3 regions of the Enterobacter sp. H2G27 genome follow, and region 2 is predicted to be linked to each of the others. Evidence: predicted binding sites of a transcription regulator. Region 2 holds the regulator's gene; each other region holds the start of a gene.

Region 1 (9,871 bases), 2.8 Mb from region 2:
AGGTGACGGCTTTGACGTCGAGTTCGGGGGAGGCAAATGCAAGAACGAGCGCGATCGCGTCATCATGACCCGGATCGCAATCGAAAATGATGGGTTGTGCCATAGCGTTCTCCATTCATAGCGTTATTTTGTGACAAGGTTAACGCTGCAATGTGACGCCGAATAGATAAAGAGAGTTAAAGCGTGAAGCAGTGCGCAATCCGCAGATTGCGCACCGGGAAGATTAATGCAGGATTTTGGCGAGGAAATCTTTTGCACGTTCAGATTTCGGGTTGGCGAAGAACTCCTCTTTCGGAGAATCTTCGACAATTTTCCCTTCGTCCATAAAGATCACGCGGTTGGCCACCTTACGGGCGAAGCCCATTTCGTGGGTCACAACCATCATGGTCATCCCTTCGTGCGCCAGCTCGACCATCACATCCAGCACTTCGTTGATCATCTCCGGATCGAGCGCCGACGTTGGCTCATCAAACAGCATCGCCACCGGATCCATGCACAGCGCGCGGGCGATCGCCACACGCTGCTGTTGGCCGCCGGAGAGCTGAGCCGGGAACTTATCGGCATGCGCAGAGAGGCCAACGCGTTCCAGGAGCTTCAGACCTTTCTCGCGCGACGCTTTTTTATCACGCTTAAGCACTTTTACCTGCGCCAGCGTCAGGTTCTCAATAATGGAGAGGTGTGGGAACAGCTCAAAATGCTGGAACACCATGCCAACGTGAGAGCGAAGCTGGGCGAGGTTGGTTTTCTTGTCGTTGACTTTGGTGCCGTTGACGACGATCTCACCCTGCTGGACCGGCTCCAGTCCGTTAACAGTTTTGATCAGCGTCGATTTACCGGAACCGGACGGCCCGCACACCACTACCACATCACCTTTTTTTACCTCGGTGGAGCAGTCGGTCAGCACCTGAAAGTGCCCATACCATTTAGAAACATTTTTCAGGGAAATCATTATACCGTCCTTTTCTTCAGCCAGCTGACCAACAGCGACGCGCTTAAACTAATCACAAAATAGACCGCACCCGCAAAGAGCACCATCTCAACCTGCGTACCATCACGCTCACCGATGGTTGACGCGGTACGGAAGAAGTCTGCCAGGCTCAGCACGTAGACCAGCGAGGTATCCTGGAACAACACGATACCCTGGGTAAGCAGGAGCGGAACCATGGCGCGAAACGCCTGCGGCAGAATAATGAGCTGCATGGACTGCCAGTGCGTCATCCCCAGGGCCAGCGCGGCGCTGGATTGCCCACGGGAGATACTCTGAATGCCCGCTCGGATAATCTCAGAGTAGTAAGCGGCCTCAAACATTGAGAACGCCACCATGGCGGAGATCAGACGGATATCGGTTTTCGGCGACAGCCCCAGCACGTTTTGCAGGAAGCCGGGCACGATCAGGTAAAACCACAACAGCACCATCACCAGCGGGATGGAGCGGAACACGTTAACGTAGGCGGTCGCAAACCATGCGAGCGGCTTAAAGCTCGACAGGCGCATGACGGCCAGCAGGGTGCCCCAGACGATACCGACGATGATGGCAATGACGGTGATTTTTAAGGTAATCATCAGTCCATCAAGCAGGTAAGGCATGGATGGAACGACAGAACTCCAGTCAAATTCGTACATTATTTGCCCCCCACGTTGCCCGGCAGGCGAATTTTGCGTTCAACCAGGTTCATCACCAGCATGATGAAAGCGTTAATCAGAACATACGCGAGCGTGATCGCGGTGAAGGATTCCCACGCGTGAGCGGAGTAATCCAGCAGTTTGCCCGCCTGCGCGGCCATATCGACCAGGCCGATAGTCGAGGCGATGGCCGAGTTTTTCACCAGGTTCATCATCTCTGAGGTCATCGGTGGAACGATAACGCGGTAGGCGTTTGGCAGCAGCACGTAGCGGTAGGTTTGGGGCAGCGTCAGGCCCATCGCCAGGCCCGCATTTTTTTGTCCGCGCGGCAATGACTGAATGGCGGCACGCACCTGCTCGCAAACGCGCGCAGCGGTAAACAGCCCCAGACACATCATGGAGGAGACAAAGAACTGCACGTTCGGATCCAGTTCCGACTTGAACCACATGCCAATATTTTCCGGCAGCAGTTCCGGGATAACCAGATACCAGGTAAAGAATTGCACGATCAGCGGAACGTTACGGAACAGTTCCACATACAGGGTGCCAAGTGTTGAAAGAAAGCGGTTAGGGACGGTGCGCAGAATACCGAACAAAGAACCGACAAGAAACGCGATAATCCACGCCGTTATCGATAATGCCACGGTGACCTGAAAGCCGCTCCACAGCCAGCCAAGATAGGTGGTGTTGCCGAACGGGGCTTGTTGCAGGAATATGCCCCAGTTCCAGTCTATTGACATAATAAACTCCAGAAAAAAAAGGGTAGCAGCGCTACCCTCGAAGATTGGTGAGAAGCTCATTTTTCGCGCTGAGTGGGGAACGACCACTCAACGTATAGTCTGTCCATGCTTCCCGACAATCGAGAGGGCAGGAGATCCCGCCCCTGTTGTTCTAATTAGTTAAGAGCCTTGTCATTTGGAGATTTGAACAGCGCTTTCATGTCGTCAGACAGTTCAAAATTCATGTTCAGGTTTTTCGGTGGAATCGGGTTCTTGAACCATTTGTCGAACCATTTTTCCGCTTCGCCGGAGGTCTGCACCTGAGCGATGGTGTCATCGATCAGCTTTTTAAACTGCGGATCGTCTTTACGCAGCATACAGCCGTAGGCTTCTTTCGACTGCGCGGTACCGACGATATCCCAGTTGTCTGGTTTTTTCGCTTTCGCACGCTCGCCCGCCAGCAGGGCGTCATCCATCATAAACGCGACGGCGCGACCGCTTTCCAGGGTACGGAAGGAGTCGCCATGGTCTTTCGCGCTGATGATGCGCATGTCCATTTTCTTCTCGTCGTTCAGCTTGTGGAGCAGCACTTCTGACGTGGTACCGGAGGTCACGACAACCGCTTTACCTTTCAGGTCAGCGAAGTCTTTGATCTCACCGCCTTTCTTCGTCAGCAGGCGGGTACCCACGACAAAGATGGTGTCAGAGAAAGCAGCCTGTTTCTGACGCTCCAGGTTGTTAGTGGTGGAGCCACACTCGAAGTCAAAGGTGCCGTTTTGCAGCAGTGGAATACGGTTCTGTGAAGTGATTGGGATCAGCTTCACCTGCAGGTCAGGTTTGTTCAGCTTTTTCTTCACGGCTTCAACGATGGCGTTGGAGTAATCCTGTGAATAGCCCACGACTTTTTGCGTGTTGTCGTAGTAAGAGAACGGGACAGAAGATTCACGGTGGCCGACCACGATAACGCCGTTTTTGGCAATCTTGTCGAGAGTACTGCCTGCTGCAGGCGCATCTTCAGCGTGAACCACGCCTGCAGACATTCCCATAACCAGCATTGCTGTGGCCAGTTTACGTAATTGCATACCCAACTCCTTTTTTATCAGCGCCAGCGACGCATTGATACCCATTGTGATGTTGTTATATCTCGCGCAATGCGAGTGCAGTGTTATGCAAGCTTGTTAACATTTAGTCTGGCTTAATGTAAAGATTTTGCTGCGTTATTGTTTATTTTTGCGAAGCGCGCCGCACCATTCAGAGGCAAATATCTCCCGTTGCACCGTTACGGTGCTGCCGGTGATCTACGCTGGTGCGACAAAGTTGCACGTTAAGCCAAACTGCGTTTACCTGAATAAACAAAGCAATAGGCGTGCCAGTTTTAAGATTTGGGAGGGATTGCCGGGTAAGGCGTAGCCGCCACCCGGCAACAGAAGGGAAGGTTATTTACGACGCTGGCGCAGGCTCATCAGCACCGCGCCAAAGCCGAATAGCGCGGTCAGGATCCACAGCGGCCAGTTGCCGGTGCGCGCATATGGAGTCAGGCCTGTGGTTGGCGTGACATTCGTGGTCAGCACCTCTCGGGTAAACTGCGGGATCATCGCCTGGATTTCACCCTGCGGACCAATCACGGCGGTGATGCCGTTGTTGGTGCTGCGCAGCAGCGGACGCGCCAGCTCCAGAGAGCGCATACGTGCCATCTGGAAGTGCTGCCACGGGCCGATAGACTTACCAAACCAGGCATCGTTGGAGATGGTCAGCAGATAGTCTGTATCAGGGCGGAAGTTATCACGCACCTGCTCGCCGAGGATGATTTCGTAGCAGATAGCCGCCGTCAGGGCTGCGCCGTGCGCGTGCAGCTGAGGCTGTACGTACGGGCCGCGGCTGAAGGAGGACATCGGCAGGTCGAAGAACGGGGCCAGCGGGCGCAGAATCGACTCCAGCGGGACAAATTCACCGAACGGCACCAGATGGTTCTTGTTGTACCGGTCAGTGGAGTGGTAGCTGTATTCGCTGTCTTTTCCGAGCGTAATGATGGTGTTGTAGGTGTCGTAGCGGTTCTGCTGATTCAGACGTGCATCGACAATCCCGGTGATTAGCGTGCTGCCACGCGAGAGCAGCAGGTCGTTCATCATGTTGAGGAACGGCTGCTGGTTGATCTCCAGATCGGGAATGGCAGACTCCGGCCAGATAATCAGCTGCGATTTACCCATCACCTCTTCGGTGGCGTTGGCGTAGATCTTCAGCGTGTTCAGCAGCTCTTTCTCGTCCCACTTCATGGACTGCGGGATGTTCCCCTGAACCATGGAAACCTGCATGGCGCGCGCGGGCTCAGGCGTGAACCACTGGATATAGCGCAGCGGGAAGGGCAGGGCGAACAGCACCAGCGCCACAACCAGCGGCTTCCAGCCGCGCGTGACCAGCGCCAGGACCAGCAGGCCGCTGACCACCATCAGCAGGAAGTTAATGGCCTCAACGCCCATGACCGGCGCCAGGCCATTGAGCGGGCCGTCAATCTGACTGTAGCCGAACTGCAGCCACGGGAAGCCGGTCAGCACCCAGCCGCGCAGGAACTCCGTGATTTGCCAGACCACCGGTGCGGCAATGGCGACGCGCAGCCAAGTGGTTTTGGGCCACAGGCGAGAAAGGATGCCGGCGAACAGGCCGGTATAAAGCGAGAGATACGCGGCGAGCAGGACCACCAGGAAGACGTTTACCGGGCCAGGCATACCGCCAAACTGGGCGATGCTGACGTAGACCCAGTTAATACCTGAGCCAAACAGCCCCAGTCCCCAGAAGTAGCCGATAGCGGCAGCCTGTACCGGACGACGGTTCAGGGTCAGACCCTGAAGCCCCATCAGGGAGAGTATGGCCGCGGGCCAGATATCGTAAGGAGAAAAAGCCAGCGTACCGCTGGCTCCGAGTAACAGCGCCAGCAGCAAACGGACGCGCTGGCGTTCAAGCAATGGGGCAAATGCCATTTACATTAATCTTCCAGTTTTGGCACCGGTGAGTCGTCCGGCGTTCTGACATGAACCTGTATAATACGTCGGCTGTCGGCCATGGCTACTTTGAACTGGTAACCGTCGATGTCAACGGTCTCACCGCGCGCCGGGAGGTGGCCAAAGGCCTGCATCACCAGCCCGCCAATGGTATCGACCTCTTCATCGCTGAAGTGGGTCCCGAAGGCGTCGTTGAAGTCCTCAATGGAGGCCAGCGCGCGCACGGTCCAGGTGTGGCGGCTGAGCTGACGGAAGTCGATATCCTCTTCTTCGTCGTACTCGTCTTCGATTTCGCCCACGATCAGCTCAAGGATATCCTCGATCGTGACCAGACCGGAGACGCCACCAAATTCATCAATAACAATCGCCATGTGGTAACGCTGAGAGCGAAACTCTTTCAGCATCCGATCCACACGTTTACTTTCCGGCACAACCACGGCCTGGCGTAACACTTTTTCCATGCTGAAGGCTTCGGCATCGCTGCGCATAAACGGCAGCAGATCTTTCGCCATCAAAATCCCTTCGATGTGATCTTTGTCTTCGCTGATGACCGGGAAACGCGAGTGGGCGGATTCGATGATGACATCGAGGCACTCGTCCAGGGTCTGGTTACGTTTCAGGGTGATCATCTGCGAGCGGGGGATCATGATATCGCGAACGCGCTGGTCGGCGATGTCCATAACCCCTTCGAGCATTTCGCGCGTATCTTCGTCGATAAGGTCGTTCTGCCCGGAATCACGAATCAGCTCCAGCAGTTCATCACGGTTTTTGGGTTCGCCGTGGAAAAGCTGGTTCAGAATGAGGGAGAAAAATCCCTTTTTACTGGTTGTCGTGTCGCTACTGTGTGAATTGTCGTCGCTCATGGCGTTTGTTAAGGGTTCTCTTGTTAGTTCAACGTTTACCGCCACGCGATATCCTTTCGTGGCGGCAGGTGAGTCAGTCAGGTGACGGACTATTCTTTCTCGGCAATGTACGGATCCTCATAGCCCAGAGCAAGCATTATCTCTGTCTCGAGGGACTCCATCTCTTCCGCTTCGTCGTCTTCAATATGATCGTAGCCGAGCAGATGCAGGCTGCCGTGTACCACCATATGCGCCCAGTGGGCCTCAAGCGGCTTTTGCTGCTCTTTGGCTTCCTGTTCAACCACCTGACGGCAGATGATCAGATCGCCCAGCAGCGGCATCTCAATGCCCGGAGGCGCTTCGAACGGGAAAGAGAGCACGTTGGTCGGCTTATCTTTCCCGCGATAGGTCAGGTTAAGCTCATGGCTTTCCGCTTCATCCACCAGGCGAATCGTGACTTCTGATTCTTCCTGAAACTGAGGAATAACGGCATCCAGCCATTTCTGAAACTGTGCCTCATCTGGCATGCCGGAATTGTCTTCACAGGCCAGCTGTAAATCGAGGATCACCTGACTCATTTCTGTTCTTGCTCCTGCGCTTCGCGCTTACGTTCTGCGGCCAGTTCGGCCTTACGCTTCTGATCCGCCTCTTCCCAGGCTTCATAGGCGTTTACGATACGCGCGACCACCGGGTGGCGTACCACGTCTTCACTGTGGAAGAAGTTAAAGCTGATTTCGTCGACCTCGGCCAGCACCTCGATAGCGTGGCGCAGGCCGGATTTGGTGCTGCGCGGCAGGTCGATCTGGGTGACGTCGCCGGTGATGACCGCTTTTGAGTTAAAGCCGATACGCGTCAGGAACATCTTCATCTGTTCGATGGTGGTGTTCTGGCTCTCATCGAGAATGATGAACGCATCGTTCAGCGTACGACCGCGCATGTAGGCGAGCGGGGCAACTTCGATAACGTTACGCTCAATGAGCTTCTCGACCTTCTCAAAGCCCAGCATTTCGAACAGCGCATCGTATAAAGGACGCAGATACGGGTCGACCTTCTGGCTCAGATCGCCCGGCAGGAAGCCCAGCTTTTCGCCCGCTTCAACGGCCGGACGGGTCAGCAGAATTCGACGGATCTCCTGGCGTTCCAGCGCATCGACCGCCGCTGCAACGGCCAGATAGGTTTTACCCGTGCCCGCCGGCCCCACCCCGAAGGTGATGTCGTGGTCGAGGATATTGGCGATGTACTGTGCCTGGTTTGGCGTACGCGGCTTAATGACGCCACGTTTCGTCTTGATATTGATTGCCTTACCGTAGTCCGGCACGCTTTCCGCGCTTTGCTCAAGCACGCGCGCCTCTTTAATAGCGAGGTGAATTTGTTCCGGTTCGATATCCTGAATTTCGCCGCGCATGGGGGAGGTATCGACATACAGGCTACGCAGAATGTCCGCAGCGGCGTTGACGCAGATAGGGCGCCCGGTAAGTTTGAAATGATTATCGCGACGATTGATTTCGATACCGAGACGTCGCTCCAGTTGTTTGATGTTGTCATCAAACGGCCCGCACAGGCTCAGCAGGCGAGCGTTGTCTGCTGGCTCAAGGCTAATTTCACGCGTATCTATGTTCAAACTGTTCCTCTTTAATTGGTTAACTGACCTGCTGCCACACGGCGTAATAAAACGGTCATTACCGAAATTATTCACGCCACAGAATAAAGGCGCAAGCGTTGCGGAAGATATTGGGGACGATGAGAGGAAATACAAGGCCTGCCGGAAGGGCAGGCCAGAAGGATTATGGCTGGTAAATCCCAACGCCAGAATCGTTTTCTTTGCGAGTACGAGAGATGACGGATTCCGGTGACTCGGCAATACGCAGGCCCATTTCGTCCTCGGTGCGGACCACTTTTGCGCGCAGCGAGTTGGTCAGCACTTCGACGATCTCGACGTCCACGAATTTACCGATCATATCCGGGGTGCCTTCAAAGTTCACCACGCGATTATTTTCGGTACGACCAGAGAGTTCCATAATGCTCTTGCGGGAGGTGCCTTCCACCAGAATGCGCTGAACGGTGCCGAGCATGCGGCGGCTCCAGGCGTTGGCCTGCTGGTTAATACGCTCCTGCAGAATATACAGACGCTGCTTTTTCTCTTCTTCCGGCACATCGTCAACCATATCGGCCGCCGGTGTCCCTGGACGCGCAGAGAAGATGAAGCTGTAGCTGACGTCAAAATTCACTTCACCGATGAGCTTCATGGTGCGCTCGAAGTCATCAGCGGTTTCGCCAGGGAAGCCGACGATAAAGTCAGAGCTAATCTGGATATCCGGACGCGCTTCACGCAGCTTGCGAATGGTGGACTTATATTCCAGCACCGTATGCGGGCGGCCCATCAGGTTCAGCACGCGGTCAGAGCCGCACTGAATCGGCAGGTGCAGGAAGCTCACCAGTTCTGGCGTATCGCGATAGACGTCAATGATGTCGTCGGTAAACTCCATCGGATGGCTGGTGGTAAAGCGAATGCGGTCGATGCCGTCAATCGCGGCCACCAGGCGCAGCAGCTCGGCAAAGCTGCCGGTCGTGCCGTCGTAGTTCTCACCGCGCCAGGCGTTAACGTTCTGGCCCAGCAGGTTCACTTCGCGCACACCCTGCGCGGCAAGCTGCGCGATTTCAAACAGAATGTCATCTGCCGGGCGGCTGACCTCTTCACCACGTGTGTACGGCACCACGCAGTACGTGCAGTATTTGTTGCAGCCTTCCATGATGGAGACGAAGGCGGTCGGGCCATCGGCACGTGGCTCAGGCAGACGGTCAAATTTTTCGATTTCCGGGAAGCTGACGTCAACGACCGGGCTACGGTTACCGCGAACCTGATTGATCATCTCCGGCAGGCGGTGGAGGGTCTGAGGACCAAAGACAATATCCACATACGGGGCTCTCTGGCGGATCAGCTTGCCTTCCTGCGACGCGACGCAGCCGCCCACCCCAATGATCAGGTCCGGATTTTTTCGTTTGAGAAGTTTCCAGCGTCCTAATACGTGAAAGACTTTTTCCTGCGCTTTTTCACGAATCGAACAGGTGTTCAGCAGCAGCACGTCCGCTTCTTTCGCATTTTCAGTCAGCTGGTATCCGTGGGTGGTATCCAGCAGATCGGCCATCTTGGATGAATCGTATTCGTTCATCTGACAGCCCCAGGTTTTTATATGGAGTTTTTTAGTCATCGACTTGCTCAGCTCAGGATTGCAAGCCGCGTATTGTAATGCTTTGGTGGGGTTGTGACCAGTATGAAGGTTGTGTGTCTCAGGACCGCAAAAATCCGGTAAACTTAAGGGATTCTCCAATAAGGAAAATTGACCATGACACTCCTACACACCGAAGTTGCCGTTGTCGGCGGCGGTATGGTCGGCGGCGCGCTGGCGCTGGGGCTGGCGAAGCAGGGATTTGAGGTAACGATAATTGAACAGGCTGCTCCCCCGGCCTTCGATCCCGCCAGCAAACCGGATGTGCGCATATCTGCGATCAGCGCGGCGTCCGTCGATCTGCTGCGCGGGCTGGGCGTCTGGGAGGCGGTGCTGGAAATGCGCGCGCACCCCTATAGCCGTCTTGAAACCTGGGAGTGGGAAAATGCCCACGTCGCGTTTGATGCCGCTGAGCTGAAGCTGCCGCGCCTGGGCTATATGGTGGAAAACAACGTGCTCCAGCG
Region 2 (9,871 bases):
TGCTTTTAGCAACAGCACTGTTAATAATTGGTTTACTTTTGGTCGTCTACAGTGCTGACCGTTTAGTATTTGCTGCATCTATCCTGTGTCGCCTGACGGGCGTACCGCCTGTCGTCATCGGGATGACCGTGGTCAGTGTGGGAACGTCACTTCCTGAAATCATCGTCTCTGTCTCGGCATCGCTGCATGGTCAGTTAGACCTTGCAGTAGGCACCGCGATTGGCTCTAACATCGTCAATATACTCTTGATTTTAGGCCTGGCCGCACTGCTCCATCCATTTCGCGTGCATTCTGATGTTCTGCGCCGTGAATTGCCGCTAATGTTAATCGTAAGCCTGTTGGCAGGCTGCGTATTTTACGATGGCGTACTGAGCTACAGCGACGGTATTTTCCTGCTGGCGCTGGCCGTCATTTGGTTGCTGTATAGTGTTAAAATCGCCCGTCAGGCGGAAAAACAGGGTCAGGATAGCCTCACGCGTGAGCAGGTCGCCGAACTTCCGCGAGAAGGCACGCTGCCTGTTGCCCTGCTCTGGCTTGGCGTTGCGCTGATCATCATGCCGATGGCAACGCGCATGGTTGTGGATAACGCGACGGTACTGGCGAACTATTTCGCCATCAGTGAACTTACCATTGGTCTGACGGTGATTGCCATCGGTACCAGCCTGCCGGAACTGGCCACGGCCATTGCGGGGGCACGTAAAGGTGAAGATGACATTGCCATTGGTAATATCATCGGTTCCAACATATTTAATATCGCCATTGTGATGGGCCTTCCGGCCCTCATTACGCCAGGGCCCTTTAATCCCCTGGCATTCTCGCGTGACTACGGCGTGATGTTATTGGTCAGCGTGATATTTGCCCTGCTCTGCTGGCGGCGGCAACGACAGATCGGCAAAGGCGCAGGCGCGCTGCTGACGGGTGGATTTATCGTATGGATGGCGATGCTGTACTGGCTCTCGCCTCTTCTCTCTGGGTAATCGGAAACGCATTATGTCGCAAATAGAATTGCAGCCGGGTTTTGACTTTCAGAAAGCAGGCAAAGAGGTTCTGGAGATTGAACGTGAAGGTCTGGCGCAGTTAGATCGGTACATTAATCAGGATTTTAGTCTGGCATGTGAGAAGATGTTCTACTGTGCCGGCAAAGTCGTGGTGATGGGGATGGGTAAGTCCGGCCACATTGGACGTAAAATGGCGGCAACATTTGCCAGCACCGGAACCTCTTCCTTCTTTGTACACCCGGGGGAAGCCGCGCACGGCGACCTGGGTATGGTCACGCCGCAGGATATCGTCATCGCACTGTCTAACTCCGGTGAGTCCAATGAAATTCTGGCGCTGATCCCGGTACTGAAACGACTGCAGGTGCCGCTTATTTGCATGACCAGCCGTCCGGAAAGTAGCATGGCGCGTGCGGCGGATATTCACCTGTGCGTGAAAGTGCCTAAGGAGGCCTGTCCGCTCGGCCTGGCGCCAACGTCCAGCACCACCGCAGCGCTGGTCATGGGTGATGCGCTTGCCGTCGCACTGCTTGAAGCCCGCGGTTTTACGCCGGAAGATTTCGCGCTTTCCCATCCGGGCGGCGCGCTGGGGCGCAAGCTGCTGCTTCGGGTAAACGATATTATGCACACCGGGGATGAGATCCCTCACGTCAGCAAAGAAGCCTCCCTACGTGATGCGCTGCTGGAAATCACCCGTAAGAATCTGGGTATGACGGTCGTGTGCGACGATCTGATGAAAATTCAGGGTATCTTCACCGATGGCGACCTGCGCCGCGTGTTCGACATGGGTGTTGATGTCCGAACCCTGGGCATTGCCGACGTGATGACGCCGGGCGGTATCCGCGTGCGTCCGGGTACGCTGGCCGTGGATGTGCTGAACCTGATGCAGTCCCGCCATATTACCTCCGTTATGGTTGCCGATGGCGACCAGTTGCTGGGTGTGGTACATATGCATGATCTGCTGCGCGCAGGCGTAGTGTAATGAAGGATAAGACAATGAGTAATGCGGGTGCATCCCTTGCAACCTGTTATGGCCCGGTCAGTACCCAGATGATGGCAAAGGCGAAAAACATTCGTCTGCTCATCCTGGATGTGGATGGCGTACTCTCCGATGGCCTGATTTACATGGGCAATAATGGTGAAGAGCTGAAAGCATTTAACGTCCGCGACGGCTATGGTATCCGCTGTGCGCTCACCTCGGGTATTGAGGTGGCTATCATCACCGGGCGAAAAGCTAAACTGGTAGAAGACCGCTGTGAAACCTTAGGAATTACCCATCTGTATCAGGGGCAGTCCGATAAGATGGCGGCGTTTAAGGATTTACTGGGTAAACTGGCTATCGCACCGGAAAACGTGGCCTACGTTGGGGACGATCTGATTGACTGGCCCGTGATGGCTGAGGTCGGGCTGAGCATCGCCGTTGCCGATGCGCATCCGCTGCTGATCCCGCGCGCTGACTACGTTACCCACATCAACGGGGGCCGTGGTGCCGTCCGTGAAGTCTGCGATCTGCTCCTGCTGGCGCAGGGCAAGCTTGATGAGGCCAAAGGGCAATCGATATGAGTAAAACCAGACGCTGGATTATCATTTTGCTTTCGCTAGTCGCACTGGTATTGATTGGCGTGAACCTTGCCGATCGCGACGATACGCAAACAGAAGTGGTTAACAATAGCGATCCAACCTATAAAAGCGATCACAGCGAAACCGTGGTCTACAGCCCGGAAGGCGCGCTGAACTATCGCCTGATTGCCCAGCATGTTGAATATTTTTCAGATGACGGTATTTCGTGGTTTACCCAACCGGTGATGACCACATTCGATAAAGACAAAGTGCCGACGTGGTCAATTAAGTCAGATCGGGCCAAACTGACAAATGACCGTATGCTTTATCTGTACGGCCACGTTGAAGTCAACGCCCTGACCGCTGACTCGCAACTGCGAAAAATTACGACGGATAATGCCCAGATCAACCTGGTTACTCAGGACGTGACGTCGCAGGATCTGGTCACACTGTATGGCACAACATTTAATTCCAGCGGTTTGAGAATGCGCGGGAACTTACGCAGCAAGAACGCCGAGCTGATTGAAAAGGTTAGAACCTCCTATGAAATTCAAAACAAACAAACTCAGCCTTAAAGTAATTATCGCCAGCGCGATGCTGGCGACCAGTCTCCCCGCGCTTGCTGTAACGGGCGATACCGACCAGCCGATTCATATCGAGTCCGACACCCAGTCTCTCGATATGCAGGGTAACGTCGTCACCTTCACGGGTAACGTCGTCATGACCCAGGGCACCATCAAAATTAACGCTGACAAAGTGGTCGTTACCCGTCCGGGTGGCGAGCAGGGCAAAGAGATCATTGATGGTTATGGCAACCCGGCAACCTTTTACCAGATGCAGGACAATGGCAAGCCGGTAAAAGGCCGCGCCTCGCATATGCACTACGAGCTGGCGAAGGACCTGGTAATCCTGACCGGAAACGCGTATCTGGAACAGCTGGACAGCAACATTACCGGCGACCAAATCACCTATCTGGTGAAAGAGCAAAAAATGCAGGCCTCCAGCGAGAAAGGTAAACGCGTCACGACCGTACTGGTTCCGTCGCAGCTGCAGGACAAAGGCAAGGGCCAGGCCCCGGCACAGAAGAAGAGTAACTAATCCGTTATGGCAACATTAACTGCAAAAAACCTCGCGAAGGCCTATAAGGGCCGCCGTGTCGTAGAAGATGTCAGTTTGACCGTCAACTCTGGCGAAATCGTGGGGCTGCTTGGCCCTAACGGTGCGGGTAAAACGACAACCTTCTACATGGTCGTTGGCATTGTGCCGCGCGATGCCGGCAACATAATCATTGACGATGAAGACATCAGTCTTCTGCCGCTTCACGCGCGCGCGCGTCGCGGGATCGGCTATCTGCCGCAGGAAGCCTCCATTTTCCGTCGTCTTAGCGTTTACGACAACCTGATGGCGGTCCTGCAAATTCGTAACGATCTGACCAGCGAACAGCGTCAGGATCGTGCCAACGAGCTGATGGAAGAGTTCCACATTGAGCATCTGCGCGACAGCCTCGGTCAGGCACTCTCCGGGGGCGAACGCCGTCGCGTTGAGATCGCGCGTGCGCTGGCCGCAAACCCTAAATTTATCCTTCTGGATGAACCGTTTGCGGGTGTTGACCCGATCTCGGTTATCGACATTAAACGTATCATTGAACACCTGCGCGACAGCGGGCTTGGCGTACTGATCACCGACCACAACGTCCGTGAAACGCTGGCCGTATGTGAACGCGCGTATATTGTGAGCCAGGGCAATCTGATCGCCCACGGTACGCCACAGCAGATCCTCGAAGACGATCATGTTAAGCGCGTCTATCTTGGGGAAGACTTCAGACTCTGATAGGGTAGAGGTAACGTAACGCCGAACCGGAGAAAAATGCTCTGAACATGAAGCAAGGTTTGCAATTAAGGCTCAGCCAACAACTGGCAATGACGCCGCAGCTACAGCAGGCAATTCGCCTGTTGCAACTGTCCACGTTAGAACTTCAGCAGGAGCTCCAGCAGGCGCTGGACAGCAACCCCCTGCTGGAACAAACCGATCTTCATGACGAGGTAGATACCCAGCAGTCACAGGACACTGAAGCGCTTGATACCGCCGACGCACTCGAACAAAAAGAGATGCCCGACGAGCTTCCGCTGGATGCCAGCTGGGATGAAATCTACACCGCCGGAACGCCTTCCGGTACGCGTGCGGACTACCAGGATGATGAGCTACCGGTCTATCAGGGAGAAACCACTCAGTCGCTGCAGGATTACCTGATGTGGCAGGTGGAACTCACTCCCTTCTCCGATACCGACCGCGCAATTGCTACCTCAATTGTCGATGCCGTTGACGACACCGGCTATTTGACCGTCACGCTTGACGATATTCTGGAAAGCATGGGCGACGAAGAGATAGAGCTTGAGGAAGTTGAAGCCGTTCTGAAGCGCATCCAGCGTTTCGATCCGGTAGGCGTAGCCGCAAAAGATCTGCGCGACTGCCTGCTGATCCAGCTTTCTCAGTTCAGCAAAGAGACGCCATGGCTCGACGAGGCGCGCGTGATCATCAGCGATCACCTGGATCTGCTGGCGAACCACGATTTCCGCACCCTGATGCGCGTCACGCGCCTGAAGGAAGAGGTGCTGAAAGAAGCGGTGAATCTGATCCAGTCACTCGATCCACGCCCGGGACAGTCAATCCAGACCAGCGAGCCTGAGTACGTTATTCCGGACGTGCTGGTCAGAAAACACAATGGCCGCTGGGTCGTTGAGCTGAATTCAGACAGCATCCCTCGCCTGCAAATCAACCAGCAGTATGCCTCCATGTGCACCAGCGTGCGTAACGACTCCGACAATCAATATATTCGTAGCAATCTTCAGGAAGCGCGATGGCTGATCAAAAGTCTTGAGAGCCGAAATGATACGCTGCTACGCGTCAGCCGCTGTATTGTCGAACAGCAGCAGGCTTTCTTTGAGCAGGGCGAAGAGTATATGAAACCGATGGTGCTTGCGGATATCGCCCAGGCCGTCGAGATGCATGAATCAACCATTTCCCGTGTCACCACGCAGAAGTATCTGCACAGTCCACGCGGTATTTTTGAGCTTAAGTATTTCTTCTCCAGCCATGTGAATACCGAGGGCGGCGGCGAAGCGTCGTCAACGGCCATTCGTGCCCTGGTGAAGAAGTTGATCGCCGCGGAGAACCCCGCGAAGCCGCTAAGCGACAGTAAGTTAACCACCATGCTGTCCGATCAGGGTATTATGGTGGCACGTCGTACTGTTGCGAAGTATCGAGAGTCTTTATCCATTCCGCCGTCCAACCAGCGTAAACAGCTGGTCTGACACAACCGATAAGGAAGACACTATGCAGCTCAACATCACTGGACAAAACGTCGAAATTACTGAGGCTTTGCGCGAATTCGTGAACGCGAAGTTTGCAAAACTCGAGCAGTATTTCGAAAGGATCAATCAGGTCTATATTGTGTTGAAAGTGGAGAAAGTGACTCATATCTCGGATGCCACCCTGCATGTTAACGGGGGTGAACTGCATGCCAGTGCGGAAGGGCAAGACATGTACGCTGCTATCGACGGCTTGATTGATAAGCTTGCGCGACAGCTCAATAAACATAAAGATAAACTGAAACAACACTAATTGTCCGGGCAGTTAACGGGTGCAGGACGGCCTGTTGTGAAACACAACAGGCCATTTGTACAGTTAGCGCTTAGGTGAAATTATGATGAACAACGATTCCGCTCTTCAACTGAGCAATGTCCTTAACCAGGAATGTACCCGCAGTGCGGTTCACTGCCAGAGCAAAAAACGTGCGCTGGAGATCATCAGTGAACTGGCTGCTAAACAGCTGGGCCTGCCGCCGCAGGTGGTGTTCGAAGCGATTCTGACCCGTGAAAAAATGGGTAGTACCGGTATCGGCAACGGCATCGCGATCCCGCACGGCAAACTGGAAGAGGATACCCTGCGTGCCGTTGGTGTGTTTGTGCAGCTTGAAACACCCATCGCCTTCGATGCCATTGATAACCAGCCCGTCGATCTCCTTTTCGCGCTGCTGGTGCCTGCCGATCAGACGAAAACCCACCTGCATACGCTGTCGCTGGTCGCAAAACGTCTGGCCGATAAAACCATTTGCCGTCGACTACGCTCGGCCCAAAGTGATGAAGAGCTCTACCAAATTATCACTGAAGCAGAAGGCAATCAGGATGATGCATAACCAGGAGATGGCCTTCACATCTGTTGTCCTGAGGAGAAACGGAACATGGTGCTGATGATTGTCAGTGGCCGTTCAGGGTCGGGGAAATCCGTTGCTCTGCGCGCGCTGGAAGACATGGGTTTTTACTGCGTCGATAACCTGCCGGTCGTGTTGTTGCCCGATCTGGCCCGCACGCTGGCGGAGAGACAAACCTCTGCAGCCGTCAGTATCGACGTCCGTAACATGCCTGAATCGCCAGAGATCTTCGAACAGGCAATGAGCAACCTGCCTGACACGTTCTCGCCTCAGCTGCTGTTCCTTGATGCAGACCGCAATACGCTAATCCGTCGCTACAGCGATACCCGTCGCTTGCACCCGCTTTCCAGTAAGAACCTCTCTCTGGAGAGTGCTATCGATGAAGAGAGCGACCTGCTGGAGCCGCTGCGTTCTCGTGCCGACCTGATTGTCGACACCTCTGAGATGTCCGTTCACGAGCTGGCAGAAATGCTGCGCACCCGGTTATTGGGTAAACGCGAGCGTGAACTGACGATGGTGTTCGAATCCTTTGGCTTCAAGCACGGTATCCCGATTGATGCGGATTATGTTTTCGACGTGCGCTTCCTGCCGAACCCGCACTGGGATCCGAAGCTGCGTCCCATGACCGGCCTGGACAAACCCGTCGCGGCCTTCCTCGACCGGCACACAGAAGTACACAATTTTATCTACCAGACGCGAAGCTACCTTGAGCTATGGTTACCTATGCTGGAGACAAACAATCGTAGCTACCTGACGGTAGCGATTGGCTGTACCGGTGGTAAACATCGTTCGGTTTATATCGCCGAACAGCTGGCCGACTATTTCCGCTCGCGCGGTAAGAACGTTCAGTCCCGTCATCGCACGCTGGAAAAACGTAAAACATGACCGTAAAACAGACCGTTGAGATCACCAATAAGCTGGGCATGCATGCGCGCCCGGCGATGAAGCTGTTTGAGCTGATGCAGGGTTTCGATGCAGAGGTTCTGCTGCGAAATGACGAAGGCACCGAAGCGGAAGCGAACAGCGTGATCGCGCTGCTGATGCTGGATTCCGCCAAAGGGCGCCAGATTGAAGTCGAAGCCACCGGACCTCAGGAAGAGGAAGCGTTGGCGGCGGTGATTGCGCTGTTTAATGCAGGGTTTGACGAAGATTAAGGTCAGCTATTCAGGCGGGTAGCGCTGCGCTTACCCGCCCTACATTAATTTATTGCTCTCCATAAACCCTTCCCCTCCCAACTGACGCATCTGGCGCATGATCCACGCCTGACGGCTACGCACGTACCCTGACGGGGCACTGGCTTTAAAACGGATGGGATTAGGCAGAACAGCCGCGAGCAGCGCCGCCTCCGACATGCTCAGCTTGCTGGCGGGTTTATTAAAATAGCGTTGAGATGCAGCTTCAACACCAAATACCCCGTCGCCAAACTCGGCAACGTTGAGATACACGGTCAGAATGCGTTTTTTGCTCCAGACCGTTTCCATCCCCAGGGTCAACCCCGCTTCCAGCCCCTTTCGCACCCAGCTGCGGCCGTCCCACAGAAACAGATTTTTGGCCGTCTGCTGCGACAAGGTTGACGCACCGCGCACGCGGTTTTCATGACGTTCATTATGGGCTAGCGCCTTCTCAATGGCCGCAACGTCGAATCCCCAGTGCTCCGGGAATTTTTGATCCTCCGCCGCGATGACCGCGAGCCCCATGAGCGGTGAGATCTCGTCCATGCTCACCCAGTCAGAATGGGCAACATAGCCGAAATCACCGCTGAGCCACGCGCCGAGCTGACGCTCAACCATCACGGCAGAGAACGGGACCGGCATAATGCTGAACAGGGCGAGTCCACCGCCCCAAAACACCGCCAGCACCAGAACGATGCGCAACAGGATGCGTTTTACCCACGCGCCAGCACCGGATTGACGACTCATTCAGCCAGCACCAGCACGCGGGCGACCAGCTTTTCGATCCCCATAGCCGCTTCTGCAATATTCTGCGCCAGCATATACGCAGGCGTGGTGACTATTTTGTTATCTTCATCAACCACAATGTCATCCACCGGGCAAGGAACGTGTTCGCCCCCCATTTCCTCGACGATTTCCGCGGTATCAATATCCGTCCCGATAGTCAGTCGCAGCGGGAAATCAAAAATCCTGGGCAGCATTGCCGGCGCGATGCAGATAAAGCCCAGCGGTTTTCCTGCCGCATGCATGGCCTGCGACAGCGCTTTAAGATGAGGATCGATCTGACACTCTGCCCCCTGTGCAGCAAAGGTACTGAGATTTTTGGCCGCGCCAAACCCACCCGGCACAATGAGCGCATCAAGCTCTGCAGGGTCTGCCTGAATAAGAGGATGGATATCACCTCGCGCAATACGTGCGGCTTCAATCAGCACGTTACGGGTTTCCGCCATTGGTTCACCGGTCAGATGGTTAATCACATCCGACTGATTTTTGTCTGGTGCAAAACAAATAACCTCCGCTCCCTGCTTAGCCAGGGCCAGCAGCGTGATTACGGCTTCATGTATCTCAGAACCATCGTAAACACCGCATCCGCTCAGCACGACACCAATCTTTTTCATCATGACAATCCTTTTCTGCAACTTGCTGAAGCACATTAATAATTTTGATTAAAACGCTATGCTTCACACATTTCACTGATTCATGTAACAAATCATTTAAGATTTGCTATCTTATCTGCGTGCGGCCTAAATTTTTCAGGCAGCGCCCTTTCGAAAATAACTTTAAAAAAACAGGCGCAGCCACGATTTCCCTGGTGTTGGCGCAGTATTCGCGCACCCCGGTTAAGCCGGGGTCATTTTTTTCTGGCGTCGACCCAGGCTTTAAGCACCGCAACATCGTTTTGCCACTCTTGTTTCATCTCTTCAACCCAATCACCCACGTTATCTTCCCATGCAGGTAAATCAGGCGACTGAATCTGTTGACCCAGCTGCTGAAGATGGCGCAAACCGACCGAGCCGGCGGCACCTTTAATTTTATGTCCTTCTTCGACGATGCCTTTCTGGTCCCGGGCCGTCAGGTTTGATTCCAGAACGCTCAGATAGCCCGGCATCATTTTTTCGAAGACCGCCAGACCATCGGTAATCAGTTTCGGACCT
Region 3 (9,871 bases), 1.2 Mb from region 2:
ATCGTTACGCCCGACCTTCGTGCCGTTCACCGTCGGCTTCTTCGCTTCCGGCTGCTGCGGGTTGTTTACCCAGTAGTTATACAGGCGCAGCGCCGCAGGCTGGATGCTTTCGATGCTGGACATGTACTCCTCTTCGGACAGTTCATCCAGCTTCTCGCTGTTCTCTTCCGTCCCGTGCAGGGCAATCACGTCAAGATCGGCCTTCAGGGCTTCCGGCAAGGCTGACCAGTCCGTCAGAGCCACGCCGCGCATATAGCCATAGCACCACTCTTCCACCACGGTATAGCTCTCACCGTCCACGTCGTTATAACCGAACATCGGTTCAAACTGATCCGGGTACTCGCTCAGGCGCTCGGCAATATCGTTCATGTGCTTAAAGCAGAGATCGATAAAACGGTTCATCTCACGATCGTTTTTCCAGCGCGGAATGTACTTCTCGCCACCCCACACCGCCACCAGCCAGGCATCTGGCTCAACGACAACAGGACCGGAAAGCACTGCGGTAAGCATGCCGTCCAGTTCGGACACGTCAATCACGGACGCGTCATCATGACCGTAAGACATTAACGTCTCTTCAAGCCACGCCATTTCGCTTTCATTCAATGGGCCTTCAGTCATCGCTGATACTCCTGCAAAAAAGAAACGATCCTAACACATATCTCACGCCTCTCCGGGCTGAAGTTTAGGTCTTTATTGCTGCAAAAACGTGCAAATCGTGACCTTTGCACAACTTATGGGCTTTATTGTTAACGATATGTGATCTCCGCTGTAATTTCTTCTCCTCCCGCAAGGCGGCATAACGCGGCGCTCTATACTCAAACATGTCGCAAGCTCGTCAATGGGTTAACCATTCTGGCAACGTTTTTGCTTAACGTTCTTCGCGCGCCTCTGCGCAGGGAAATCTCGCCGTAATATGCAGGATGCCGTCTGTATCTTGTTCGTTTAGTGCATTTTGTTCTTGCTCGTGTTTCGGATTGGCTGCGCCGTCGGTCGTTCGGGTTTACGCCGTGTCGCAAAAACCTCTTTGCTAAGGAACATAATAATGTCGCTGAAATTAATCAGAACTCCTCTTTCTCTTGTGTTGGCCGGTTGCCTGGTGACGGCGTTTTCCGCCCGGGCAGATATTGTGATTGGCGTGGCCGGGCCTTTCACGGGTCCCAATGCGACCTATGGCGATCAGTACTGGCATGGCGCAACGCAGGCCGCTGAAGACATTAATGCCGCAGGCGGCATTAACGGCGAGAAGATCAAACTGGTTCAGGGGGATGACGCCTGCGAGCCCAAGCAGGCCGTCGCCGTCGCCAACCGTTTAGTTGACCAGGATAAAGTCAACGCCGTGGTCGGTCATTTCTGCTCCTCTTCCACCATGCCCGCCTCCGAGGTGTACAGCGATGCGGGGATTATCGCCATCACCCCGGGCTCAACTAACCCGCTGATTACCGAACGCGGTATGAGCGACATGTTCCGCATGTGCGGCCGCGACGACCAGCAGGGCCAGGTTGCCAGCGACTTCATCATCGACAAGCTGAAAGCCAAGCGCGTGGTGATTATTCACGACAAAGACACCTATGGTCAGGGTCTGGCTGACGCTACCAAAGCGGCGCTGGCGAAACGCGGGGTTCAGGATGTGATGTACGAAGGGTTATCCCGCGGTGAAAAAGACTTTAACGCGCTGGTCACCAAGATCGGCGCGCAAAAACCGGACGTCGTATTCTTCGGTGGCTGTCACCCGGAAGCCGGTCCGCTGGTTCGCCAGATGCGTGAACAGGGCGTGCAGGCCAAATTCTTCTCCGGTGACTGTATCGTCAACGAGGAGATGGTGACCGCGGCGGGCGGCCCGCAGTACACCAACGGCATTTACATGACCTTCGGTAAAGACCCGCGCCTGATCCCGGACGGTAAAGCGGTAATCGAGAAATTCCGCGCCGGTAAATTCGAGCCGGAAGGTTACACCCTTTACTCCTATGCCTCCGTACAGGCCATTGCCGCGGCCTTCAAGGCCACCGGCGGCAAGGACTCTGCCAAAGCCAGCGAGTGGCTGAAGGCCAATTCCGTCGACACGGTGATGGGCAAAAAAGCCTGGGACAGCAAAGGCGATCTGAAAGTGTCTGACTACGTTGTTTACCAGTGGGACGACAAAGGAAAATATAAGGAAGTGCAGTAACGGGACGGAGTCACGCTCAACGTCGGCGGGCCTGCCCGTCGGCGCGTAATAAACATCAGGCTGCGCGTCTCGCGCGGCCTATAAAACGAGCGCGCTAAGATGAGTACATTCTTCCTGCAACAGTTAATCAATGGCTTAACGCTGGGTTCCGTCTACGGCCTGATCGCCATCGGCTATACCATGGTGTACGGCATTATCGGCATGATTAATTTCGCCCACGGCGAAGTGTATATGATTTCCGCCTATCTCTGCGCCATTGGCCTGGCGCTGCTCTCGTTCTTCGGACTGCAGTCCTTCCCGCTGCTGATCCTCGGGACGCTGGTGTTCACGATTGTGGTCACCGGGGTGTACGGCTGGACCATCGAGCGTATCGCCTACAAGCCGCTGCGTAACTCCACGCGCCTGGCGCCGCTGATCTCCGCCATCGGGATGTCGCTTATCCTGCAAAATTACGCGCAGCTGAGCCAGGGCCCGCGCCAGCAAGGGGTGCCGACCATGCTGGACGGCGTGATTCGCCTGCATCTGGGCGACGGGTTCGTGCAGATAACCTACACCAAAGTGTTTATTCTGTTGGCCTCGTTTGCCGGCATGCTGGTGCTCACCTGGATAATCAATCGTACCCGGCTGGGGCGAATGTGCCGCGCGGTCCAGCAGGATCGTAAGATGGCCTCCATTCTGGGGATTAACACCGACCGGATTATTTCGCTTGTCTTTGTTATCGGCGCGGCGATGGCGGGCCTGGCGGGGGTACTGATCACCATGAACTACGGCACCTTTGATTTCTACGTCGGGTTCGTGATCGGCATTAAAGCCTTTACGGCGGCGGTACTCGGCGGCATCGGCTCCCTCCCTGGCGCCATGCTCGGTGGCCTTATCCTGGGCGTGGCGGAAGCCCAGTTCTCGGGCATGGTGAACTCGGACTATAAAGACGTCTTCTCGTTCGGCCTGCTGGTCATGATCCTTATTTTCCGTCCCCAGGGACTGCTCGGGCGCCCGGTTGTGGCCAAGGTGTGAAGGAGAGAATGATGACATCACACGGCTTTTCACTTAAACGCTGCATGCTGGACGCGATCTTTTCCGGGCTGGTTGCGCTGATTATCTTCGGTCCCATCGCGGGCGTGGTGCTGGACGGGTACAGCTTTACCTTCGCCGGGCAGCGCCTGGCCTGGATGGTTGGCACCGTAATGCTCGGACGTTTTCTGTTGAGCGCCTTTTTAGGTACCGCCGCGGGCGCCCGTTTCCAGGCACGCTTCGAAGCCGATAGCGCAGGCGTATATGTCCGTCCACCGGAATACAAAAGCCGCATGCGCTGGATTATTCCTCTGGTGATTGCTCTTGCGATTTGCTTTCCGTTTGTTGCCACTAAATATGTGCTGACCGTCGCCATTCTCGGGCTGATCTACGTGCTTCTCGGTCTGGGGCTGAACATCGTCGTGGGTCTGGCCGGTCTGCTGGATCTGGGATATGTCGCGTTCTACGCGATTGGGGCGTACGGTCTGGCGCTGGGGTACCAGTATCTCGGCTTAGGCTTCTGGAGCATGCTGCCGCTGGCGGCGATCATGGCCGCCGCCGCAGGCGCCCTGCTCGGTTTCCCGGTACTGCGCATGCACGGTGACTATCTGGCCATCGTCACCCTCGGGTTCGGGGAGATTATTCGCCTGATACTGAACAACTGGCTGACCTTCACCGGCGGACCCAACGGCGTGTCGGCCCCTCCCCCCACTTTTTTCGGCCTGGAATTTGGACGACGCGCGAAAGAAGGCGGCGTGCCCTTCCACGAATTTTTCCACCTGACCTACAACCCGAACATGAAGTTTATTTTTATCTACGCGGTGCTGTTCCTGGTGGTGATGCTGGTGCTCTACATTAAGCACCGCCTGACGCGAATGCCGATTGGTCGGGCGTGGGAAGCGCTGCGTGAAGACGAAATTGCCTGCCGCTCAATGGGGCTGAATCATGTTCTGGTTAAGCTTTCCGCCTTTACGCTGGGCGCGTCGACCGCGGGCATTGCCGGGGTGTTCTTCGCCACCTATCAGGGGTTCGTGAATCCTACCTCGTTTACCTTCTTTGAATCGGCACTGATCCTCGCCATTGTGGTGCTGGGCGGTATGGGCTCTACGCTTGGCGTGGTGCTGGCCGCCTTTGTGCTCACGGTAACGCCGGAACTGCTGCGCAGTTTTGCCGAGTACCGCGTCCTGCTGTTTGGCATGCTGATGGTGGTGATGATGATCTGGCGTCCACGCGGTTTGATCCGCATCAACCGCAGCGGGTTTGCCGTGCGTAAGGGCGTCGCACCATGAACGGAACGATACTACGCGTTGAACATCTGATGATGCACTTCGGCGGGATTAAAGCGCTAAACGACGTCAACCTGGACGTGCAGCGTGGCTCCATTACCGCCCTGATTGGGCCAAACGGGGCGGGAAAAACTACCGTGTTTAACTGCCTGACGGGCTTCTACAGAGCCTCCGGCGGCAACATTTTATTTAATACCCGCCATAAAACGACCAACGTCATTCAGGTCCTCGGGCAAAAATTCCAGCCCGGCGACTGGATTAACCCCGCGCAGCTCGGGCAGCGTCTTTTCTACAAAATGTTCGGCGGAACCCATCTGGTCAACCGTGCCGGGCTGGCGCGCACGTTTCAAAATATCCGTCTTTTTCGCGAGATGTCGGTCGTGGAAAACCTGCTGGTGGCGCAGCATATGCGCGTTAACCGCAATCTGCTTGCCGGGATCCTGAATACGCCGTCCTACCGGCGGGCAGAAAGCGACGCCCTGGACAGAGCCTTCTACTGGCTGGAAGTGGTAGATCTGGTGGAGTACGCCAATCGCCTGGCGGGAGAGATGTCCTACGGCCAGCAGCGGCGACTGGAAATCGCGCGGGCAATGTGTACCGGGCCGGAAATGATCTGTCTGGATGAACCCGCAGCCGGACTGAACCCGGTTGAAACGCATAAGCTGAGCAGCATTATTCGCTTTCTGCGGGATCATCATGACATCACGGTATTGCTGATTGAGCATGATATGGGGATGGTGATGGAGATTTCGGACGACATTATCGTGCTCGACCACGGCGATGTGATTGCCAGAGGAAAACCTGAACAGATCCAGCATGATGAAAAGGTCATTGCCGCCTATCTGGGCACGGACGAAAGCGAGGTCTCCCTATGAGCGAACCGCTGCTGGCATTTCGCGAGGTGGATGTGTTTTACGGCGTCATTCAGGCGCTGAAGCAGGTCTCCCTTGAGGTGAATAAGGGGGAAACCGTGGCGCTGATTGGCGCAAACGGCGCGGGAAAATCGACATTGCTGATGTCCATCTTTGGCCAGCCGCGTATTCGCAGCGGGCAGATCCTTTTCGGCGGTGAAGATATCAGCCATAAATCCACCCACTACGTCGCGTCCGGCGGCATTGCGCAGGCGCCGGAAGGCAGACGAATTTTTCCGGATATGACCGTTGAAGAGAATCTGCTGATGGGGACCATCCCCATCGGCAGCCAGTTTGCGGCTGAAGATATGCAAACCATGTTTGACCTTTTCCCCCGCCTGAAAGAGCGGCGCAAGCAGCGCGCGATGACCATGTCCGGTGGCGAACAGCAGATGCTGGCGATCGCCCGGGCGCTGATGAGCCGTCCGAAGCTGCTGCTGCTGGATGAACCGAGCCTCGGTCTGGCGCCGATTGTGGTGAAACAGATCTTCCAGAATCTGCGCGAGCTGGCCCGTAACGGCATGACTATCTTTCTGGTGGAGCAGAATGCGCATCACGCGCTGAAGCTCTCTGACCGCGGGTATGTGATGGTAAACGGACAGATCAGGTTGACCGGCAGCGGCGAGGAGCTGCTGGGGAATCAGGAGGTGAGGAAGGCGTATTTGGGCGGGGTGTGATTTGATACCTGCCGAATGCGCTTATACAGTGATGGACCATTTCGGCACATACGGAATAGAAGAACTGGAGGATACCTTAGTCGATATCGCCTCTTTATTTAAATTGCTTCCGGCAATTCTTACAGGTTTGCTAGTAAGGAAAGTAGTAAAACGAATCTAATTTATGAGCCTTCAGGGGTAGCGTCGAAGGATTCTTTTGACCCGGAAACGCAAAACCCCTAATCGTAGGATATCCAACTTTCGGGGTTCACTTCATTTCGGTAGTCACACGATAACGTCGTTAAATAAAACTGTCGTCGTCATTGCTGTAGTCGTCATCTACATCGTCGTTCTGCCAGGCGTCGTTATTATTACCGAGCGGATCGTTCTGGTTGAGGAAACGGGTGTCAGAGACGTTATTGAAGTCGCCGTATTGATTACCGACAAACGGTTCACCACCGACGGGTATTATCGGTTCTTCGATGATGTTCACTATCTCTTCCGGCCGCGACTGATGGAACATGCTGGTAAGCATCTCGGCCAGCGCGATGCCACCGGCCACGCCAGCGGCTGTCTGGAGCGCGCCAGCCATAAAACCGCCGCCGCGAGTAGCCGGCGCTGGCGCCCGAGAGTAATCCTGCGCCGGCGGCTGTTGCGGCTGGGCATTCCAGCTGTTTTCAGGCTGCGGGTTATTTTTCCCGCCACCAAACAGGCCGCCGAGGAAACTGCCGCCCGTCGAGGGTTTGCTTTTTTGCGCGGCTAATTCGCTTTCCAGCTCCTGAACCCTGGACTGCAGGCGTTTCAACGCCGCTTCCTGAATCAAAATCGATTGCGCCATATAGTAGGGGGCCGCAGGCTGCTGTCTGACGAATTCAGCGATCTGACGCTCCGCATCTGCATCCCGTTGGCTGTTTTGTTGTCCGGCCTGTTTAAGACGCTCGAAAAGGCCGTTGATAAGCTGCTGTTCTTCATATTGCATGACAATAACCTTCCGCTCTCCGGGGTGGATACCAACCAGTTTATCAGCGGCGGCAACCTGTGTCTGACGAGTGAAATGTTTGTTTAAGATTGGTTGCAGGTTAGCTGAAAATCGCCCTGCTTTCCGGGCTTGATATTAGAGAATTCCGGCTTCCTGGTTTCTGTAGCGCAGGGAATGCTCTCTTTTCCGGTTAGCATGTATTACCTCGGTTATGACTTTATAGACACAGCTCATCGCCACGCTAATTTTGATGATCGTGTGAGGATGGCGAACATGCTCAAACGAGGAATATCGGTTAATCAGGAAGCTCAAAAAATAGTTAACGCCGTTATCAGAGAGTTCATGTCAAAAGTGAACATTGATAATATTCAGGGCATTGCACAAAATTTTACTGGCGTAATGGCTGGTAAATTCATATTCGCTGAGTTAACCGGAGTAAAACTAGGCCTGCCGTATCGTCACGCATTATGACCTCGTTCGCCGCTGGCGTGGTCATCGGAAGCGCTCTCACGATTGGCGCAGAAACATCGAGAGCTATCTATACGGCTAGAAAGCTTGAAAACCAGAACCCTGTACTCTACTACCGACTTAAGAGTATGGGTGATTTAGATCTTCTGTATTTTCTTGTTGAAGAAAAATTGAAACCTTTTCTTGACGCATGCAGCGTAGCAGATGTAAACAAGCATGAATTTAACGAAGTATGTAAATACTTTTTTGGTGGATTATGAACACTCAGGACATTATCAAATTAATAGCATCCAGAATTCTGCGCGGGTTGGGGATGGGAATTGCTTCTGCGGGCCTATTGTCCTGTATTTATTTCTTTTCATTTTCAAAAGACGAATCCCGTTTTATCTGGGGTGCAGCGTCTGGTGCTCTCATTGTCCTTGGTTACTTTATATACCGAATCGCGATACTTAAGGTTTTTGACGAACGTTGAAGACCTCAATTGCTCATACTCCATCAAAAAGCCCACCGATTGGTGGGCTTGATGTTAAAGACTTAGTCTTAACGTCTTCCTGTCATAATAGAATGACGGAATGGCATCAAATAGGATGAAATCAACCGCAACTTTTCGCGTGATCCACATTTGAGTGGTGGTCGCTGGGCAGTAGTGCCCTCTTGTTGTGGCGAAGTTGAATGGCGAAAGATAGGCACAAAAAAACCACCTTTCGGTGGTTTCACGACACTGCTTATTGCTTTGATTATTCTTTGTTTCCCATGGTAGCCGGAGTGGGACTTGAACCCACACAGCGCGAACGCCGAGGGATTTTAAATCCCTTGTGTCTACCGATTCCACCATCCGGCCAGGGAAGAAAGTGGAGGCGCGTTCCGGAGTCGAACCGGACTAGACGGATTTGCAATCCGCTACATAACCGCTTTGCTAACGCGCCGTAAAACTTTTTAAACTGACACCCGCTACTGCGCATGTCTTTAATCTGGAGCGGGAAACGAGACTCGAACTCGCGACCCCGACCTTGGCAAGGTCGTGCTCTACCAACTGAGCTATTCCCGCATGTCATCAAGTAAATGTCTAACCACTTGATTTCATTATCGTCCGGCTGACTGTGCCGCCGTTCGATGCGTTGCATTCTACTGATATGACGTTATGAGTCAACGTTATTTTTTGCATCCCCGGATCGTTTGCTGAAAATTACGGCGATACGATCACTGATCAAGCAAATCCCCTCGGGCAGCGTTCAAATATTGCAGCATTGACCACAGCGTCAGCACTGCCGCTACCCACAGCAGGCCAATTCCCGCCCACTCAACCCAGGCGTTCGGACGCCAGAGCATCCAGACCAGCGCCGCCATCTGCGCCGTCGTTTTCACTTTACCAATCCACGAGACCGCCACGCTGCTGCGTTTTCCCAGTTCCGCCATCCACTCGCGAAGCGCAGAGATAATAATCTCACGGCCAATCATGGTTGCCGCAGGCAGCGTCACCCACCAGGTATGATAGTGCTCGGCCACCAGCACCATGGCAATCGCGACCATCACTTTATCCGCCACCGGATCGAGAAAGGCGCCGAAACGGGTGCTTTGATTCCAGCGGCGCGCCAGATAGCCATCAAACCAGTCTGTTACCGCTGCGATAAGGAAGATCAATGCGCACGCAAAGGGTGCCCAGACAACCGGCAGGTAAAACGCCAGCACAAAGAACGGGATGAGTACAACACGAAAAAGAGTGAGCAACGTAGGGATATTATATTGCATAGTGACGGTAACTATTTGTTGTCAGTAAAATTTAGCTCTATGTTGCTACAGAGCCCTCAATGTTTCAACGAGTAGTAGATCTTTTCTGCCAGCCCTTGCGAAATACCCGGCACTTTTGCAATTTCCTCCATGCTGGCGTTGAGTAATCCTTGCAATCCGCCCATATATTTCAGCAGCATCTGGCGACGTTTTGGCCCCACGCCTTCAATCGTTTCCAGGCTACTGGTATTTTTCACCTTCGCCCGTTTTTTGCGGTGACCGCTGATGGCATGATCGTGTGATTCATCGCGAATATGCTGGATGACGTGAAGCGCCGGTGAATCCGGCGGCAGGCTGAAGCCCTCACCTTCCGGCTCGAAGAACAGTGTCTCCAGCCCGGCCTTACGATCGGCCCCTTTTGCGACACCCAGCAGCAGCGGATGGTTTTTATCCCAGCTGACATCAAGCGATTCAAATACCGCTTTCGCCTGCCCGAGCTGCCCTTTCCCACCGTCAATCAGGATCACATCCGGGATTTTGCTCTCTTCAATGGCTTTACCATAGCGACGACGCAGCACCTGATTCATCGCCGCATAGTCATCGCCCGGCGTGATGCCGGTGATGTTATAGCGACGATACTCGGCGCGCAGCGGGCCGTTAGCATCGAA

What was found. The regulator sigma-54, encoded in region 2, starts transcription at its own class of promoters, with help from an activator protein. The targets are predictions, from matches to a motif close to GTTGGCACANNTTTCGCTNT.
Region 1: a site for sigma-54 is predicted at 3,697-3,716, ahead of ACW9E7_RS04645 (amino acid ABC transporter substrate-binding protein). Genes of this name have one in related genera too.
Region 3: a site for sigma-54 is predicted at 852-871, ahead of ACW9E7_RS12105 (branched-chain amino acid ABC transporter substrate-binding protein). Genes of this name have one in related genera too.

Annotation. Positions count from the first base shown of each region.
Region 1 covers NZ_JBSVSI010000001.1:991,974-1,001,844, forward strand. The annotation lists gene rihA (pyrimidine-specific ribonucleoside hydrolase RihA) at 1-103, opposite strand, end outside; gene ACW9E7_RS04630 (amino acid ABC transporter ATP-binding protein) at 224-949, opposite strand; gene gltK (glutamate/aspartate ABC transporter permease GltK) at 949-1,623, opposite strand; gene ACW9E7_RS04640 (amino acid ABC transporter permease) at 1,623-2,363, opposite strand; gene ACW9E7_RS04645 (amino acid ABC transporter substrate-binding protein) at 2,519-3,424, opposite strand; gene lnt (apolipoprotein N-acyltransferase) at 3,779-5,317, opposite strand; gene corC (CNNM family magnesium/cobalt transport protein CorC) at 5,323-6,201, opposite strand; gene ybeY (rRNA maturation RNase YbeY) at 6,291-6,758, opposite strand; gene ACW9E7_RS04665 (PhoH family protein) at 6,755-7,801, opposite strand; gene miaB (tRNA (N6-isopentenyl adenosine(37)-C2)-methylthiotransferase MiaB) at 7,965-9,389, opposite strand; gene ubiF (3-demethoxyubiquinol 3-hydroxylase) at 9,525-9,871, shown strand, end outside.
Region 2 covers NZ_JBSVSI010000001.1:3,772,279-3,782,149, forward strand. The annotation lists gene ACW9E7_RS17945 (calcium/sodium antiporter) at 1-977, shown strand, start outside; gene kdsD (arabinose-5-phosphate isomerase KdsD) at 991-1,977, shown strand; gene kdsC (3-deoxy-manno-octulosonate-8-phosphatase KdsC) at 1,992-2,558, shown strand; gene lptC (LPS export ABC transporter periplasmic protein LptC) at 2,555-3,130, shown strand; gene lptA (lipopolysaccharide ABC transporter substrate-binding protein LptA) at 3,099-3,653, shown strand; gene lptB (LPS export ABC transporter ATP-binding protein) at 3,660-4,385, shown strand; gene rpoN (RNA polymerase factor sigma-54) at 4,433-5,866, shown strand; gene hpf (ribosome hibernation promoting factor) at 5,889-6,176, shown strand; gene ptsN (PTS IIA-like nitrogen regulatory protein PtsN) at 6,259-6,750, shown strand; gene rapZ (RNase adapter RapZ) at 6,796-7,650, shown strand; gene npr (PTS phosphocarrier protein NPr) at 7,647-7,919, shown strand; gene mtgA (monofunctional biosynthetic peptidoglycan transglycosylase) at 7,959-8,684, opposite strand; gene elbB (isoprenoid biosynthesis glyoxalase ElbB) at 8,681-9,334, opposite strand; gene arcB (aerobic respiration two-component sensor histidine kinase ArcB) at 9,568-9,871, opposite strand, start outside.
Region 3 covers NZ_JBSVSI010000001.1:2,549,890-2,559,760, forward strand. The annotation lists gene ACW9E7_RS12100 (YecA/YgfB family protein) at 1-618, opposite strand, end outside; gene ACW9E7_RS12105 (branched-chain amino acid ABC transporter substrate-binding protein) at 1,043-2,164, shown strand; gene ACW9E7_RS12110 (ABC transporter permease subunit) at 2,264-3,178, shown strand; gene livM (high-affinity branched-chain amino acid ABC transporter permease LivM) at 3,190-4,464, shown strand; gene ACW9E7_RS12120 (ATP-binding cassette domain-containing protein) at 4,461-5,336, shown strand; gene ACW9E7_RS12125 (ABC transporter ATP-binding protein) at 5,333-6,049, shown strand; gene ACW9E7_RS12130 (DUF2076 domain-containing protein) at 6,330-7,007, opposite strand; gene ACW9E7_RS12135 (hypothetical protein) at 7,281-7,478, shown strand; tRNA gene ACW9E7_RS12140 (tRNA-Leu) at 8,230-8,316, opposite strand; tRNA gene ACW9E7_RS12145 (tRNA-Cys) at 8,328-8,401, opposite strand; tRNA gene ACW9E7_RS12150 (tRNA-Gly) at 8,448-8,523, opposite strand; gene pgsA (CDP-diacylglycerol--glycerol-3-phosphate 3-phosphatidyltransferase) at 8,676-9,224, opposite strand; gene uvrC (excinuclease ABC subunit UvrC) at 9,281-9,871, opposite strand, start outside.